2 regions of the Maribacter sp. Asnod2-G09 genome follow, and region 2 is predicted to be linked to the other one. Evidence: riboswitches for the same ligand, from Rfam matches in the RefSeq annotation. Region 2 holds a riboswitch; the other holds the start of a gene.
The links. A riboswitch is a leader RNA that binds a small molecule or an ion and turns the genes downstream of it on or off. The one in region 2 is predicted to bind S-adenosylmethionine.

Region 1 (3,786 bases), on a different contig from region 2:
CAAAATAAGACCGGAAACTTTAGCTAAAATGGAAGGCAAAGTATTACCTGTGGTAGAAGAATTTCCGAATAGTTTTTATGGTCCATATAACCGTGCTACGGCAGAACAAAAGGCGTTGTATGATCCGGTTTTAGATTCCATCAACGATTTCTTCTATGACAATTGGCCAAAGATGACCGATACTGAGAAAATGAAATGGAAATACCAGCGATATATGCAAGACTACTTGGGTAGTATTTCTTCGGTAGATGATAATGTAGGTCGGCTATTAGACTATTTGGATGAAAGCGGATTGGCAGAAAATACGATAGTTATTTACACCTCTGACCAAGGATTTTATTTAGGAGAGCACGGTTGGTTCGACAAGCGATTTATTTATGATGAATCTTTTAAAACTCCGTTATTGGTGCGTTGGCCAAATGTGGTAAAACCAGGTTCTGTAGAAAATGAAATGGTTCAGAATTTAGATTTTGCACAAACCATGTTAGAAGCGGTAGGCATCACGCCGCCAAGTGATATGCAAGGCGAGAGTCTGATTCCGTTATTGAAAGGAGATAAAGACAAGTGGACAAGAGATGCGGTGTATTATCAGTATTACGAATATCCGTCGGTACATATGGTAAAACGCCATTACGGAATTGTAAATAAAGAATTTAAGCTAGTACATTTCTATTATGATGTTGACGAATGGGAACTATACGATAGATTAAATGATCCGAAGGAAATGAACAATGTGTACCACGATCCAGCGTATGCAGCTACGGTTAAAAAGTTGACAGCAGATTTAGTAGAAATGAGAAAATACTACAAAGATTCTCCTGAGCAAGATCAGAAGTATATAAATAAGTACAAGAGTGCTGGTATGATCGATTAGTTTCTGGTTGTTGGCTGTTGGTTGTTGGTTGTCGGTTGATTGTTGTTGGTTGATGGTTGTTGGTTGATGGTTGTCGGTTGTTGGTTGTTGGAAAAAATGTCAGTTCGAGTGCTTTTGACCTAATTTTTTATTAGGACAAAAGTATATCGAGAACCTCGTAGCTGATGAGGTTTCTCGTTTCCTTGAAACCCGCAGAAAAATAACAACACAACCTCAAATTATATATTTTTCTTAAAATACTAGGTTATTAGAATCTTCTGCCCTTATATTTGCTAACTCAAAGTTCAAACACTTATTGAATAGTTATCAAGAAAGGTGGAGGGATTAGACCCTTTGAAACCTTAGCAACCCTTTGTTCAATACAAAGAAGGTGCTACATTCTACCCTTAGGGGATGGATAACAGTAAACGATTTTTCATCGATATTACTTTCTTATAACTTTTTGATTTTACCTACCCGCATAGTATGCTGGTCAAGGTTTGGCTTTTAATTTTTAATATCCTTAGGATTAACAATTTTTAAAAACAACAAAATCATGAGTAATCACAAATTAGCAACAAACGCATTACACGCAGGTCACGACACAACTACCAATGGTGGTACAAGGGCAGTGCCTATTTACCAAACATCATCGTATGTATTTAACGATACAGACCATGCGGCAAACTTATTTTCACTAGGTGAATTAGGTTTCATTTATACAAGACTGAACAACCCTACCAATCAAATTCTACAAGACAGGTTGGCTGCAGTAGAAGGCGGAGTAGGAGCGGTAGTTTTTGCATCAGGTACGGCTGCAATCTCAACAGGTTTATTGACTTTATTGAAAGCGGGTGATCACATAGTGGCATCTAGCAGTTTATATGGTGGAACTTTTAATTTATTGAATGTTACCCTTCCAAGATTAGGTATTACAACAACCTTCGTAGATGCTTCTGATCCTGAAAATTTCGGAAAAGCAGTACAAGATAATACAAGAGCATTTTTTGTGGAGTCTTTAGGGAATCCGAAGTTAGATGTGTTGGATTTAAAAGCAATCTCAAAAGAATCAAAAGCAGCGGGTGTACCATTTATTGTAGATAATACAGTGGCTACTCCGTCATTATTAAATCCTATTGAACACGGGGCAAACTTGGTAATTCATTCATTAACAAAATATATCGGCGGACAAGGAACTTCATTAGGTGGAGCAATTATAGATGCAGGTACGTTTGATTGGACCAACGGAAAATTCCCGGAGTTCACAGAGCCATCTGCCGGTTACCACGGTTTGGTATATAGCGAAGCATTAGGAGCAGCAGCATTTACCTTCAAATTAATATTAGAAGGCTTACGCGATTTCGGTGGCGCATTGAGTCCGTTCAACGCATTCCAAATTATTCAAGGTTTAGAGACGTTACCAGTTCGAATTAAGCAACACAGTGCAAATGCATTAGAATTAGCTACATGGTTAGAAGGTAGGTCAGAAGTAGAATGGGTAAATTACCCAGGACTTAAAAGTAACAAATACAACGAGTTGGCTAAAGAATACTTACCAAAAGGACAAAGCGGATTGGTTACCTTTGGCGTTAAAGGTGGATTCGATGCTGCAAAAAAAGTTACTGATGCTACTAAGTTATTCTCATTGTTAGCGAATATTGGTGATACCAAATCATTGATTATTCACCCAGCAAGTACAACACACCAACAATTGACGGCAGAACAGCAAGAAAGTGCTGGTGTAGGTCAAGACCTAATACGTTTATCTGTTGGTCTAGAAGATATTGAAGATTTAAAAGCCGATTTAGAACAAGCTTTTGGCAGTCTTTAATTTTGGAGGCTGAGCTTAGCCGAAGCCACAAACACGAAGCAAACGTACACTTCGGCTCCGCTCAACGATCGATATTCATGAATTTTATAAAGAAGGTGGCTGAGCGAAGCCGAAGCCACAAATTGATTTTGAAATAGATGTTACATCAATTACAGATTAAAAAATACAAGACCTTAAATGGTACCTCGCAAGATATTCAATTGTCGTATCAGGTATTTGGGAAAGAGCTGCACACGGCACCAATTATTTTGGTGAACCATGCGTTAACGGGTAACTCTAATGTTACTGGTGAAGACGGTTGGTGGTCTGCACTTATTGGAGAGGGAAAATGCATCGATACCCAGAAGTATACCATTTTGGCATTCAATATTCCCGGTAACGGCCATGATAAGTTCGTGATTGAAAACTATAAAGATTTTGTAGCTGGCGATGTAGCAAGAATGTTCTTGTTAGGCTTACAGCAGTTGAAAGTAGATCGTTTGTTTGCTTTGATTGGTGGGTCTTTAGGTGGCGGTATCGCTTGGGAAATGGCTGCATTGCAACCAGAATTGACAGAGCATTTAATACCTGTAGCATCTGATTGGAAATCGACCGACTGGTTAATTGCCAATTGTCAGATTCAAGAGCAATTTTTGGTAAACTCAAAACAACCAGTGCACGATGCACGTATGCATGCGATGTTATGTTATAGAACTCCCGCTTCCTTCAAAGAGCGCTTTAAAAGAAGTACAAATGAAGAGCTGAAGGTCTTTAATGTAGAAAGTTGGTTAATGCATCATGGCGATAAGCTACAAGAGCGTTTTCAATTATCAGCCTATAAATTGATGAATCAGCTGTTGAAGACTATTGATGTCACTAGAGGTGGAGATGAGAATTTCATCAGACTGCAAAATAGTGACACCAATATTCATATTATAGGTGTCGATTCTGATATGTTCTTTACTGCACAAGAAAACAAAGATACGTTTAAGCAGTTGGCGCAAGCGAAGAGTAACGTAACCTATGGCGAAGTACAATCGTTACATGGGCATGATGCCTTTTTGATTGAGTTCGATCAAATGGAGAAATTGCTAGGTGGTATTTTTAATACCAACGGTAATAT
Region 2 (3,786 bases):
AACCTTAAGAGTATCGCTAAGATTTTAATTGCATTTTTTTAATTAGTCTATCAAAGTTACTTTTTTAAGGAAATTTCCTATATCTATAGTTATTTTTTAACACTCTATTTGAAATTTATACTTGATTTTACCTTAGGTATTGCTAATTGAGCAACCCAAGAACCTCATTTCGAACTTTACTGCAATTTATTGGGAATTAATAATTTGATTTTTTGTTTAACATCAATCATTTTTCTGGGACTTTACCCCAATAAACAGTAATGTATAAATAAACAAAAGCAGTAAATACCAGGTATTACCTACCAAATCTAAATAATCGATTTTCCCTTTTGAGAAGCTTAAAATCATTAAAACCTGAGCACCATAGGGTAATAGACCTTGAAATATACAAGCAAAAATATCTAAGATTGAAGCTGTCTTTTTATTATCTAAATGATACTCGTCATTTATCGTTTTTGCTATGGGACCAGCAATAATAATGGAAACCGTATTATTTGCAATTGCCATGTTTATTGTACTTACCAAAGTAGCTATACCAAACTGTGCCGACTTCTTATTTTTAATGAGTTTTTTAATATTGACCAGTATAAATTCAATTCCGCCATTTCTCTCTACCAAGGCAGCTAGTCCACCGGTCAATAACGACAACAGAAATATTTCGGTCATATTGGTAAATCCGGTATAGGCGATTTTAGTGGACTCTATTAATGTGAAATCTCCGTAAGCGATTCCTAATGCACCTGCCGCAATTGTACCTAACAACAAGGTTACAAAGACATTGACTCCCACAATGGAAAGAATAATCACCAATACATATGGCATTATTTTTATAATTGAATAATTATAAACCGTGGCTTCAGTTACGACGGACTCCAACCCTAATCCCTGAAATACTAAAATTGAAATGGTGAACAAAGCTGCAGGCACCGCTATTTTGATATTCTGTTTAAATTTATCGCTCATTTTACATCCCAAAGACTGAGTTGCCGCAATTGTAGTATCTGAAATAACAGATAAATTATCACCGAACATACTACCACCCAACAAAGCTCCACATAGTATTGCCAAATCTGCACTACTTTCATCTCCAAAGCCTATTACAATAGGCGCCAATGCAACAATGGCACCAACTGAAGTACCTGTAGAAACCGATAAAAATCCGGCGATAATAAAAATACCCACATATATGTATTGAATAGCTATAACATCTAAACCAAGGTTTACAATAGCATTGACACTACCTGTTTCGTTTGTAATAGCGGCAAAAGCACCTGCTAACAAATAAATAAGACACATGGTCAATACTTTATTATCTCCACAGCCTTTAAGTAGCGTATTAATTTTAGAAGAAATGGTTTGCCTAAACAATATAAATGCGACCACTATACCAACTATTACCGCTATAGGAGCGGGCAGTGCATAGAAATCGTTTTGATAGATACCTACACCTAAAAACGTCAATACAAATACGAACAAGGGTATTAAAGCTGAAAATTTTGGGATAATCTTTTTAGTACTTTCCATTTCTCTTTCATCATTTTTAAAAAAGGAAATAGCTATAAATTAGAAGAATCATGTGTTAACATTTGTTCCAATTAATGGCTTATCTATTTAGCACCTTGCTTGTTATTGCAGGTTGCTATCTCCTTTTTTGAGATTCTTGATAATAATTTTAAGGCGGCAAATGTAGTCTATAAATCTTTCTACTAAATCTTAAAAAAAGTTAATTTCTGTAAATAATATCCCTACAGAATTCCTCCTACATAATTACCTTAAATTTAACTTTCATTATTGTTTCATTAACAACCTTGTGTATTTTAATGGTCGAAGTTTGGCATCATAACATTAACTAACTCAATTATTTACATATGAAGAAGCATTACCTAAAATCTATTGCTGTAATATTTTTACTATTGCTAGTATTTTCTTGTACGCCAGAAGTGGACGAATTTGGCGAAGATTTTGACCGAGACAAAATGGACTTGTTCTTTTCTCGAATTGAAGATAAAAATTTAGGAATGGGCAGTATTTCTATTTTCAAAGATGGTAAAGAAGACTATCAAACTTCTTTTGGTTTTATAGATGTCGAAAAATCTATTTTAGCAAATTCAGCTTCTAAATATAGAATAGGCTCTATTTCAAAAACATTTACTGCTACAATGATTATGCAACTTGTTGAAGAAAACAAATTAAGCTTAGATACTACACTAGACAACTACTTTCCAGAAATACCCAATGCCGCAATTATTACTATTGAGCATTTACTAAGACATAGAAGCGGGCTTTTTAATTACACAAGTGGTGAATTTGAGGCAGGGAGAAATTATGAATCTGCCACACGCTCTGAACTTATAGATTATTTTATAAGTAATGGGATCATTTTTGAACCAAATGATAAGTACGAGTATTCAAATACCAATTATGTTTTATTATCCTTTATAATCGAAGATTTAGATACCAAAACGTATGACCAATCTTTAAATGATAGAATAGCCGTTCCTTTAAATCTAATTGATACTTATAATGGTGGGGTTACCAATTCTGAAAACAATGAAGCTTTTTCATATTATCTTGAGAATGACAATTGGACATCTATCTTAGAAACACATTACACCATACTTCAAGGCACTGGTTCAATTATATCTTCTGCTAAAGGTGTAAATATCTTTTATCAAGCTTTATTCGATGGTAAGCTAATTTCTGAAGACTCATTGATTCTTATGACAACTATGGTCGATGGTTATGGATTTGGACTGAACTCTCCTGCATTTTATAATAAAAAAGGATTTGGTCATGCTGGTAGTATTGACGGGTTTGGATCATCAACCGTATACTTCCGATCAGATAATGTCACCGTTACCTATGTTAGCAATGGCATTGTAATGGTACCAAATGATGTTTTAATAGGGATATTGAGTATTTACTCTGGTCTAGATTATGATTTGCCATAATGTAGATGAGATGAACTACCGTTTTTTCACCCAAGAATCAATACCGAATGCTTCGTTTAATTCTAGTATAAGTTGCTTTCTTTTGGCTTCATTACCACAGTCAACTGGTACCCCAACATAGATGAGACCTTTTGGATAGGCGCCTTCATCATGGGTATAGCCCAATGTTTTAAGCTTTTCTATTATTGTATTTTTATTATTAGGGTCTTTAAAAATACCTACCATCGCAATACAATTTAAAGAAGAATTCGTAGTAGCTACTGGTGCCGTTTTGGTAGTTTCCTGTAGCTGCTCGACTTTTTTAGCTACTGGAGTTTTAGTTTCTTTTTTTTCAATAATAGGAGTTTCAATGTCTGCTATAATTTCTTCGGATGTACTTTCGTCGGATGCCCCTTTAGATATACTTTGAACTTCAGTTGTGATCTCTTCTTCTAAATCAACATTTATTTCTTCTTTAAAATCAGAAACAGTAAGTGTAGTATCAGAAATTACAACTGCTGTACTTTTATTATGGTCGTATGCATCTTTTGCCGGGATAGTTATAGGTTCATAAACATCTGAATTAGAGTATACATATTCGCGACCTTCAGAATGAAAAGAAGCGGGTAGTGGTGTTTCATCTAAAGTTTCAACATCTGTGACAGATACTGAACTATCTTCCTCTTTATTAAACATATACATGTAAATAAATGCAGAGAATATTGCGATTACGACAATGGCGATTACAAAATCCCATCTGCCTTCTCGGCTACTAAAAATATCTTTATCGGGGGTCATGGTTATGTGTTTGTTATGAAGTACAATTATTTACCTAAAAAAGTAAATATAACCAATC

Region 1: linked by a shared signal. The riboswitch ahead of ACJJVT_RS00340 (O-acetylhomoserine aminocarboxypropyltransferase/cysteine synthase family protein) and the one ahead of ACJJVT_RS05440 (Na+/H+ antiporter NhaC family protein) in region 2 are both predicted to bind S-adenosylmethionine.

Annotation. Positions count from the first base shown of each region.
Region 1 is NZ_JBEFOA010000002.1:79,505-83,290, forward strand. It holds gene ACJJVT_RS00335 (sulfatase) at 1-874, shown strand, start outside; SAM riboswitch class I at 1,175-1,278, shown strand; gene ACJJVT_RS00340 (O-acetylhomoserine aminocarboxypropyltransferase/cysteine synthase family protein) at 1,410-2,684, shown strand; gene thrA (bifunctional aspartate kinase/homoserine dehydrogenase I) at 2,822-3,786, shown strand, end outside.
Region 2 is NZ_JBEFOA010000003.1:343,810-347,595, forward strand. It holds gene ACJJVT_RS05440 (Na+/H+ antiporter NhaC family protein) at 223-1,524, opposite strand; SAM-I-IV-variant riboswitch at 1,576-1,672, opposite strand; gene ACJJVT_RS05445 (serine hydrolase domain-containing protein) at 1,869-2,951, shown strand; gene ACJJVT_RS05450 (SPOR domain-containing protein) at 2,967-3,728, opposite strand.